Regions from separate parts of the Bacillus cereus group sp. BfR-BA-01383 genome, predicted to be linked through region 2. Evidence: riboswitches for the same ligand, from Rfam matches in the RefSeq annotation. Region 2 holds a riboswitch; the other holds the start of a gene.

Region 1 (4,441 bases), on a different contig from region 2:
TTAGCAAAAGGGGCTTCTTCTATAATTAAGTTAGGTACTACAATGTGATCAATCAAGTAAAGAGGTGTAACGTGTTATTGGTATAAATGACTACCAGTGTCTTTAAATTCTTTCGCTTTCGCTTTCATACCTTTTTCAATTGCTTCTGTCGTTTCTAAATCATTTTCTTTCGCATATTCACGAATATCATGTGAAATTCTCATACTACAAAACTTCGGTCCACACATCGAACAGAAATGAGCTGTTTTCGCTCCTTCTGCTGGCAACGTTTCATCGTGATACTCCATCGCGCGCTCAGGATCTAAAGATAAATTAAATTGATCGCGCCAACGGAATTCAAAGCGTGCTTTTGAAAGTGCATCATCACGCTGATGGGCCGTTTTATGCCCTTTCGCAAGATCAGCTGCGTGCGCAGCGATTTTGTACGTAATAACACCTTCGCGAACATCATCTTTATTCGGTAAACCTAAATGTTCTTTCGGCGTTACATAACAAAGCATCGCCGTTCCAAACCATCCGATCATCGCAGCCCCAATCGCTGATGTAATATGGTCATATCCTGGTGCAATATCTGTCGTTAACGGCCCAAGTGTGTAGAACGGCGCGCCCTGACAAATATCAAGTTCTTTCTCCATATTTTCTTTAATTAAATGCATCGGTACATGCCCAGGTCCTTCAATCATAACTTGCACATCATGTTTCCAAGCAATTTTCGTTAATTCACCAAGTGTCTCAAGCTCTGAAAACTGCGCTTCATCATTTGCATCTGCAATGGAACCTGGACGTAATCCATCTCCAAGAGAGAACGAAACATCGTACTGCTTCATAATTTCACAAATCTCTTCAAAATGAGTATATAGGAAGTTTTCTTTATGATGGAATAAACACCATTGTGCCATAATTGAACCACCACGAGAAACGATACCTGTCGTACGCTTTGCAGTAATTGGAATGTAACGAAGTAATACACCAGCGTGAATCGTAAAGTAATCCACGCCTTGCTCCGCTTGCTCAATTAACGTGTCACGATACACTTCCCACGTTAAATCCTCTGCTATTCCATTTACCTTTTCAAGCGCTTGATAAATCGGCACTGTTCCAACTGGTACCGGAGCATTACGAATAATCCACTCACGCGTCGTATGAATATTTTTACCTGTAGATAAATCCATAATCGTATCTGCACCCCAGCGAGTCGCCCACGTCATCTTCTCTACTTCTTCTGCAATAGAAGAAGAGACAGCTGAGTTTCCGATATTCGCATTTACCTTCACATGGAAATTACGCCCGATAATCATCGGTTCTGCTTCCGGATGGTTAATATTCGCTGGCAAAATTGCACGACCTTCTGCAATCTCCTTACGAACAAACTCAGGCTCTACTCCTTCACGAATCGCAACATATTCCATCTCAGACGTAATAATACCATTACGCGCATAATGCATTTGCGTTACATTGGCACCTTGCTTCGCTCTAAGCGGCTGGCGATCCATTTGCGGGAAAACAGGTGTATGTTTCGAAGCCACTTTCACACCATCATCCTCTGGTTTCACTTCGCGCCCTTCGTATGCCTCTACATCCTCGCGCTCCATGATCCAAGAATGACGCGGCGTTGGAATCCCCTTTTCCAACTCCACTTTATACGCAGGATCTGTATAAGGACCGCTCGTATCATACACACGAATCGGCTTGTTTGGAACACCATTTGTATCGCTTTGTTCAATCTCACGCATCGGCACTTTCATACCCGCGCGTGGTCCATCCACATACACTTTCTTACTTCCTGGTAAACTCGACTTCAATTCAATTTGCTCAGCTGAAACAGATTGTTTCATCACCTTTGTTACCCCCCTGTTCGTGACAAGGACGAGATATGGCCAGCGCATGCCAAAATAAAAAGAGCCAGGTCCATAAAAAAATAAGGACCTGGCTCATAAAAGGCATCATTATGTAAAGCCGTTAACTTCCCTACGCTGGTACGAGCCAGATCAGGTCCAAAGGGTTAAGAAGTTCACGCGCTTCTCTCTCAGCCTACGCATACGTTAGGCACCCCTAGTTTATCACTGATTTAATTTTCAATACTTTCCCATCATACACGATAATCTGAAAAATGCAAAGGTTATTTCTTTTGTTGTTTACGGAATCATCCAAGTTAAATAATAAGCCTGTACATATGTCATAATCCCCACAATAATTACGAAGAATAAACTATGCTTCACTGTAAAGCGGAACAGATCTGATTCTTTCCCAGCAAGACCAACCGCCGCACAAGCGATTGCAATCGATTGCGGAGAAATCATTTTACCTGTTACACCGCCCGTTGTATTTGCTGCAACGAGAAGCACTTCAGATACACCGACTTGCTGCGCTGTAATTGCTTGTAAATTTGAGAATAGTGCGTTCGCTGACGTATCTGATCCTGTTAAGAATACGCCAATCCAACCTAGGAACGGTGAGAAGAACGGGAATAATCCGCCAGTTCCTGCTAGTGCTAATGCTAATGTAGAAGATAAACCAGAATAGTTTGCGATAAACGCAAATCCTAACACAAATCCGATTGATAGAATTGGCATCTTAAGTTCGTTTAACGTTTCTTTAAATGTGACTACTGCATCTTTCGCACTCATTTTCAAAATAAAGATAGAAATGATACAAGCAATTAAAATTGCTGTTCCCGTTGCTGATAATACGTCAAACTTCAAAATTGCCTCGTAAGGCGTCGGTTGATTTACAATCGGCTCTGCTTTCATTACTAAATTGTGTAAACCTGGGACTTCAAACTTAAATACAAGACTCTCTAATGCGCCGCCTGGAGCGAATAATGCTTTAAAGAAACTTTGGCTCCAAATGACTACCATCACAGTTAAAATAATAAACGGAGACCACGCTTTTACTACTTTTCCTACTGTTAGTTTCGGCATAGATGTTGATGTCGTTGTCGTTGCCGCGGCTACTTCACTATCCGCTTGTTTAGATTGATAAATCTCTTTCGGCTGCCAAACTTTTAAGAATAGCGACAAACTTACTAAACTTACAAGCGCTGACGTAATATCAGGAAGTTCTGGTCCTAAAAATGTCGCTGTAATGAACTGTGTAATTGCAAATGAGCTACCTGCTACAAATAACGCAGGCCATGTTTGTCTTACTCCTTTAAATCCATCCATTAAAAATACGATAAAGAACGGAACAAATAATGATAAGAATGGCAATTGATGTCCAGCCATTTGTCCAATTTTATGCGGATCAATACCTGTTACTTGTCCAGCAACCGTAATTGGAATGCCCATCGCTCCGAACGCTACCGGTGCAGTATTTGCGATTAAACAAAGACCTGCTGCATATAAAGGATTTAAGCCAAGACCTGCAAGAAGCGCTGCCGTGATTGCTACTGGTGCACCAAACCCTGCTGCCCCTTCCAAAAATGCGCCAAATGAAAAACCGATTAAAATAACGAGTAAACGATGATCGTTCGTAATTGATAATACTGACGCACGAATCACATCGAATTGACCTGTTCTCACAGAAATTTTATATAAAAATACCGACATAATGATAATCCAAGCAATTGGCCATAATCCGTATAAAAAACCGTATCCGGTCGCTGCCATTGCCATTGTGAATGGCATTTTATACGCGAATAACGCCACCAAAATTGTAAGTACAACTGTAATAAATCCTGCCACATACCCCTTCATGCGGAATACTGCTAAAGCTAAGAAAAAAAAGATGATTGGAATAAGTGCGACTGCTGCCGAAATCCAAATGTTACCGAACGGATCGTAAACTTGTGTCCATGTGTTCATTGTTCTCTCCCCCTAAAGAATCCCCTTTTAAATAGATATAACCTTATCAATAGACTATCAGGTCATCATACCTTTAAGTCTAAAAATAAAAACGCTCCGGAAAACGTTTTCAATAACTTCTTTTATACTTTATCATAACAATTTTTATTTAAAAAGATTTTTTTGAAAATTTCATTATTTAATGTAGAAATCTTACAAAAACGTCACGTTCTTGTAATGTTCATCGATAGGAAGCTTGCCAACATTATTGCATAATGAATGTATAACAACGGAAATTATTCATGAGGTGATACATATGAACGGAAACAAAATATTAGCTGCTTTATCATACTTTAGTGTACTATTCGCACCTATCTTATTCCCTATTATCGTATGGATTGTGGGCGATTCTGAAACAAAACCACATGCAAAACGTGCTCTATGGACACATATCATTCCAAGCATCGCTTCATTTATTGGATTAGTTATTCTAGGAATTATGGGCATCGGATCTGATCAACCAGACGTAACACTTGGAATTGGAGCAATCATCGTCTTATGTATTTGCGGAATCATTAGCTTATACTACTTCATTTGGAATATCGTAAAAGGTATTAAAGTACTGAAAGCTTAATTTTAAACAAACGTTTAATTAAAAA
Region 2 (4,441 bases):
AATATGATTCAAGGATCAATTCAGCACTTAGTAACAAGTGCCCCATGGCTATTTGCCATCGCATTATTCATTCTATCTATTTTACTTTACAGCCAAGCAGCAACCGTTCGTGCTTTAATGCCTCTTGGACTATCTCTTGGTATTCCACCAGCATTACTAATTGCAATGTTCCCTGCAGTAAATGGATACTTCTTCATTCCAAACTATGGAACAATTGTTGCTGCCATTAACTTTGATCGCACTGGTACAACAGGCATCGGTAAATATGTTCTAAATCATAGCTTTATGATTCCAGGCCTGATCGCAACCTTTACTTCTATCGGAATTGGAATGCTCTTAATTTCAATTATGTTTTAAATAAAAGCACAAACCTATATTTTAAAAAGGTTTGTGCTTTCTTAATCAAACGTTTGTTTAAATACTTTTGGCAGTCCATTCTTTCATGCAGCATTTGAAATACTACATGGCCCTTTTCTACAAACTTTTATTTACTTCTCCAGCTAATTTCCTTGTACTTTCAAACGCAGATTCCGCTAAACTAATTGCCGAAATAACTGAAACACCATCCGCACCTGCTTCTATAACGGAAGCAGTATTTTCAACCGTAATCCCACCAATACCAACAATCGGCACTGTAATTCCTTGTTCTCTAAAATGAGCTAATCCTTTTGTCCCTTGCACAGTTTTCGTATCTTTTTTTGTACTCGTTGGGAAAATAGGGCCAACTCCTAAATAATCAGCTCCGTTTTCAATTGCCCAGCGTGCTTCTTCAATTGTATGTGTAGATACACCGATAATTTTATCACCCATTTTTTCGCGAACAGAAGTAATCCCCTCATCATCTTGTCCAACATGTACACCATCTGCATCTAATTCGATGGCTAGTTCAACATCATCATTTACAATAAACGGTACACCATACTCCTTACAAAGTGCTTGCACCCCTTTTGCAAACTGTAGACGTTTCTCTCCCGTTAAAGCTCCTTCTCCCTTTTCACGAAATTGAAAAAGTGTTACTCCGCCGTCTAACGCTTCTTTCAATACGGCTAAAGGATCCTTCATGCAGTTATTACTTCCCATAATAAAATACACTTGCAATAGCTTTGACATTTTATCTATTTCAATGCGTGCCATTTCATTCACTCCCTCTTACTCTAACTCCTCAATCTTTCCATACTTCTCAATATCATCTGAAGTTGTATTCGCTAATTGATTTAAAAATTCAATTTGGAAACTACCAGGTCCTTTTTCTACTGTTTTAGCCGCTGCTAGTTCCGCTGCTACTCCATAAAATGTTAATGCTGCTACGGCTGCCTTTACATAATCTTTTTCTACCGCTGTAAAAGCTCCTATTACAGAAGTTAGTAAACAACCTGTTCCAGTAACTTTCGTTAAAATAGGATGGCCGTTTCGAATAAGAACAGTTTTCTCTCCATCTGTAACAACATCTTCTTTTCCAGTAATCACCGCAACTGTATTCAATTCGTCTGCTGCCTGTTTTGCAATACTTACAACATTGCCATTTCCAGTACCAGCATCTACGCCTTTAATTTCCCATCTCTCATTAATCACGTTAGCTATTTCAGCTGCATTTCCGCGAATAATAGCTAAATCTATTTCAGCTGGAATATGTCTTGCAACTTCTGTTCGATAAGAGGTCGCTCCTGCGCCAACTGGATCAAATAGTACCGGTACATCATTCGTATTAGCCGACTTACCAGCAAGTAACATCGCCTCTACCTCTTCAGGACGAAGCGTTCCCATATTTAAAACAAGAGCTCCAGCAATGCTAGCCATTTCTGCTACTTCTTCTTTTGCATACGCCATTACAGGTGATGCTCCTAATGCTAACAGACCATTCGCTGTAAAATTTGTGACAACAACATTTGTAATATTATGAACGAGCGGATTAGATTCTCTCACCAAATCCACTACTTTACTAATTTCTTTCATATTCATCCTTTTCATCTCCTAACTATACTGATGGGAGATACACAAAAAGGCACTTTGCGTACGCAAAGTGCCTGAACATGTGCTGTTACACTCTCCCTACGCTGGCATTATCCAACAGGTTCAAATGGTCAATGACGGGTTAGCCATACTCTCAGTTTGCATCCACAAACTCCCATGTGTTTATTATTCATCTACTTCAGAGTCTACTCTTATTCTAATAAAATAACAAGTTCTTTCCTTTTCCATATAAAAAGAGTGATAAGAAATTCATCCTATCACTCTTTTACATTATTATTTTAAACCTTGTGATACTTCTTTAACCATTTCTGATACAGACTCAAGTCCGCCACCAGATAGGTACCAGTAGTTTGCATCAAGATAAATGACATTACCATTTTTCGCCTTTATATACCGAAAATGAATTTCATTATGAACGTGTCCATCTCAAAATATGACATGTATATCAATCTTTTATTTGTATTTGTAAATCCCACTACTTCATTTCATCAAAAATCATTCAAACTTTGAGCGCGACTGAATCTCAAGAAGATGTGTGCTATATTTAACGTATGGAATTTTGAAAGGATGTTTTTAATATGGTAAAAAGCGTTGTAATCGCTGAAAAACCTTCCGTTGCACGAGATATTGCTCGCGTACTGAAGTGTGATAAAAAAGGAAATGGCTATCTTGAAGGTAGTAAATACATTGTAACTTGGGCTTTAGGTCATCTCGTTACATTAGCAGACCCAGAAAGCTATGATGTGAAATATAAAAAGTGGAATTTAGAAGATTTACCAATGCTACCTGAATGTTTGAAACTAACAGTTATTAAACAAACTGGTAAACAGTTTAATGCTGTGAAAAGTCAGCTACTTAGAAAAGATGTCAATGAAATTATTGTGGCGACAGATGCTGGGCGTGAAGGAGAATTGGTCGCTCGTTGGATTATTGATAAAGTTCGAACTAATAAACCGATCAAACGTCTATGGATTTCATCTGTTACTGATAAAGCAATTAAAGATGGTTTTGCAAATTTAAAACCAGGTAAAGCATATGACAATTTATATGCTTCGGCAGTTGCGCGTTCAGAAGCTGACTGGTATATCGGTCTTAATGCGACTCGAGCTTTAACAACTCGCTTTAACGCCCAATTAAATTGTGGTCGTGTACAAATGTATCCCGTCAATAGTTAGGGCGAAATTAATATTTCTAGTATTTATATGACTTGTATGATTTCCTCCCAAATTTACATGGTTATAATGATAATTTTAAGTAGTAAAAACCTCGATTTGATTGTAAAACACCTTCCCCTTTTTTATTAACAGAGCATTCCCACCACTTTGAAATTGATTTAAAGAAGTTTGTAATTAAGTGTATAGATATTACTTTGTCTTATTTCCCAGATATTAGTTTGGAATAAAGTTTAATCAGAAATGTTTTACAAACCCTTATTTGATAAGAAATAAAAGGAATCCATTTTGAAAAAAGATTGATCAAAACGGAATCCCACTTTATGAAGCATTATACAATTTTTATAAAAAAGTTTGATCGAAATTTTAAGAAATAAATTCCGAATTATTATTAATCCGATCGATAATACCAATAATCCCCTTAGCATCCCCCATATTGTGTTTGAACAAAGAAGTGATACTTCCTAGTGCTCTAAATGGATCTTGCTGTAACACTTGTTTATCTAAAGTTCCATTTTTCGCAACATAATCCACAATTAATTCAACGAATTTTGCTTGTTGAATATTCAGGCGTTCTTCAGATAGAAACTCCGAGAATTCTTTCAATGCAACACTTCGATCTACCCCAACAATATTACGAACAAGTCTTGTAATTGGCGTATCACCAAAATCCTTTTCATATTGTTCTTTTGAACCTAACTCATGCCATAGAATTGCTTCTAATGTTTCTACATCTTGTTTTGTTAACTCTTTATTATGGCGCAATTTATAAATAGCGGTTTGATCCTGATGCTCTTTTAGATAATGCTCTACTTTCTGCCGATAACTTTGTAAATCGTTCACATCTAATATGGATCCATTTTCAGTCTGTTCAATTATTTCATCTTTGAAATCCGTATAATAAATTTTTTGTTTCTCACGCTCAATGAATTTGATCAAATCACGTAATGCTTCACGTACACTTTCCAAATCTTGTAAAGAGGCTTCTTGCCAAAACGTTTCATCTTTCACTTTTTGTATAACAGCTTTTTTCTCTACTACTTGTGGAATGGAGCCTAACTTCGATAAAGCTTCTGCTGTATGCATAACTCTGGTAATTGGTTTTGTCGCATTATTCGAACTCAGTTTTGCCAGTTCAATTGTGTACATCAATAAGTCAAATCGTTTAGCCAACTCATCATCATCGTAAGGAATAACTAGAGGAGACACATGTTCTTTAATTTCATTTGTTTGAATGACTGATAAAGAATTCCAATTTTCTTTTTCTCTATATTTATGAACATATTGAATATGTTGAC

The links. A riboswitch is a leader RNA that binds a small molecule or an ion and turns the genes downstream of it on or off. The one in region 2 is predicted to bind thiamine pyrophosphate.
Region 1: another riboswitch for thiamine pyrophosphate. It lies ahead of thiC (phosphomethylpyrimidine synthase ThiC); the one in region 2 lies ahead of thiM (hydroxyethylthiazole kinase).

The regions. Positions count from the first base shown of each region.
Region 1 covers NZ_JAKUFP010000036.1:24,147-28,587, reverse strand. The annotation lists gene thiC (phosphomethylpyrimidine synthase ThiC) at 75-1,835, opposite strand; TPP riboswitch at 1,949-2,064, opposite strand; gene lldP (L-lactate permease) at 2,136-3,803, opposite strand; gene MR065_RS22810 (magnetosome magnetite crystal formation protein family) at 4,099-4,416, shown strand.
Region 2 covers NZ_JAKUFP010000017.1:16,121-20,561, forward strand. The annotation lists gene MR065_RS16360 (anaerobic C4-dicarboxylate transporter family protein) at 1-357, shown strand, start outside; gene thiE (thiamine phosphate synthase) at 475-1,134, opposite strand; gene thiM (hydroxyethylthiazole kinase) at 1,150-1,959, opposite strand; TPP riboswitch at 2,030-2,139, opposite strand; partial or broken gene MR065_RS16375 (ABC transporter) at 2,245-2,355, opposite strand; partial or broken gene topB (DNA topoisomerase III) at 2,550-3,125, shown strand; gene MR065_RS16385 (DEAD/DEAH box helicase family protein) at 3,510-4,441, opposite strand, start outside.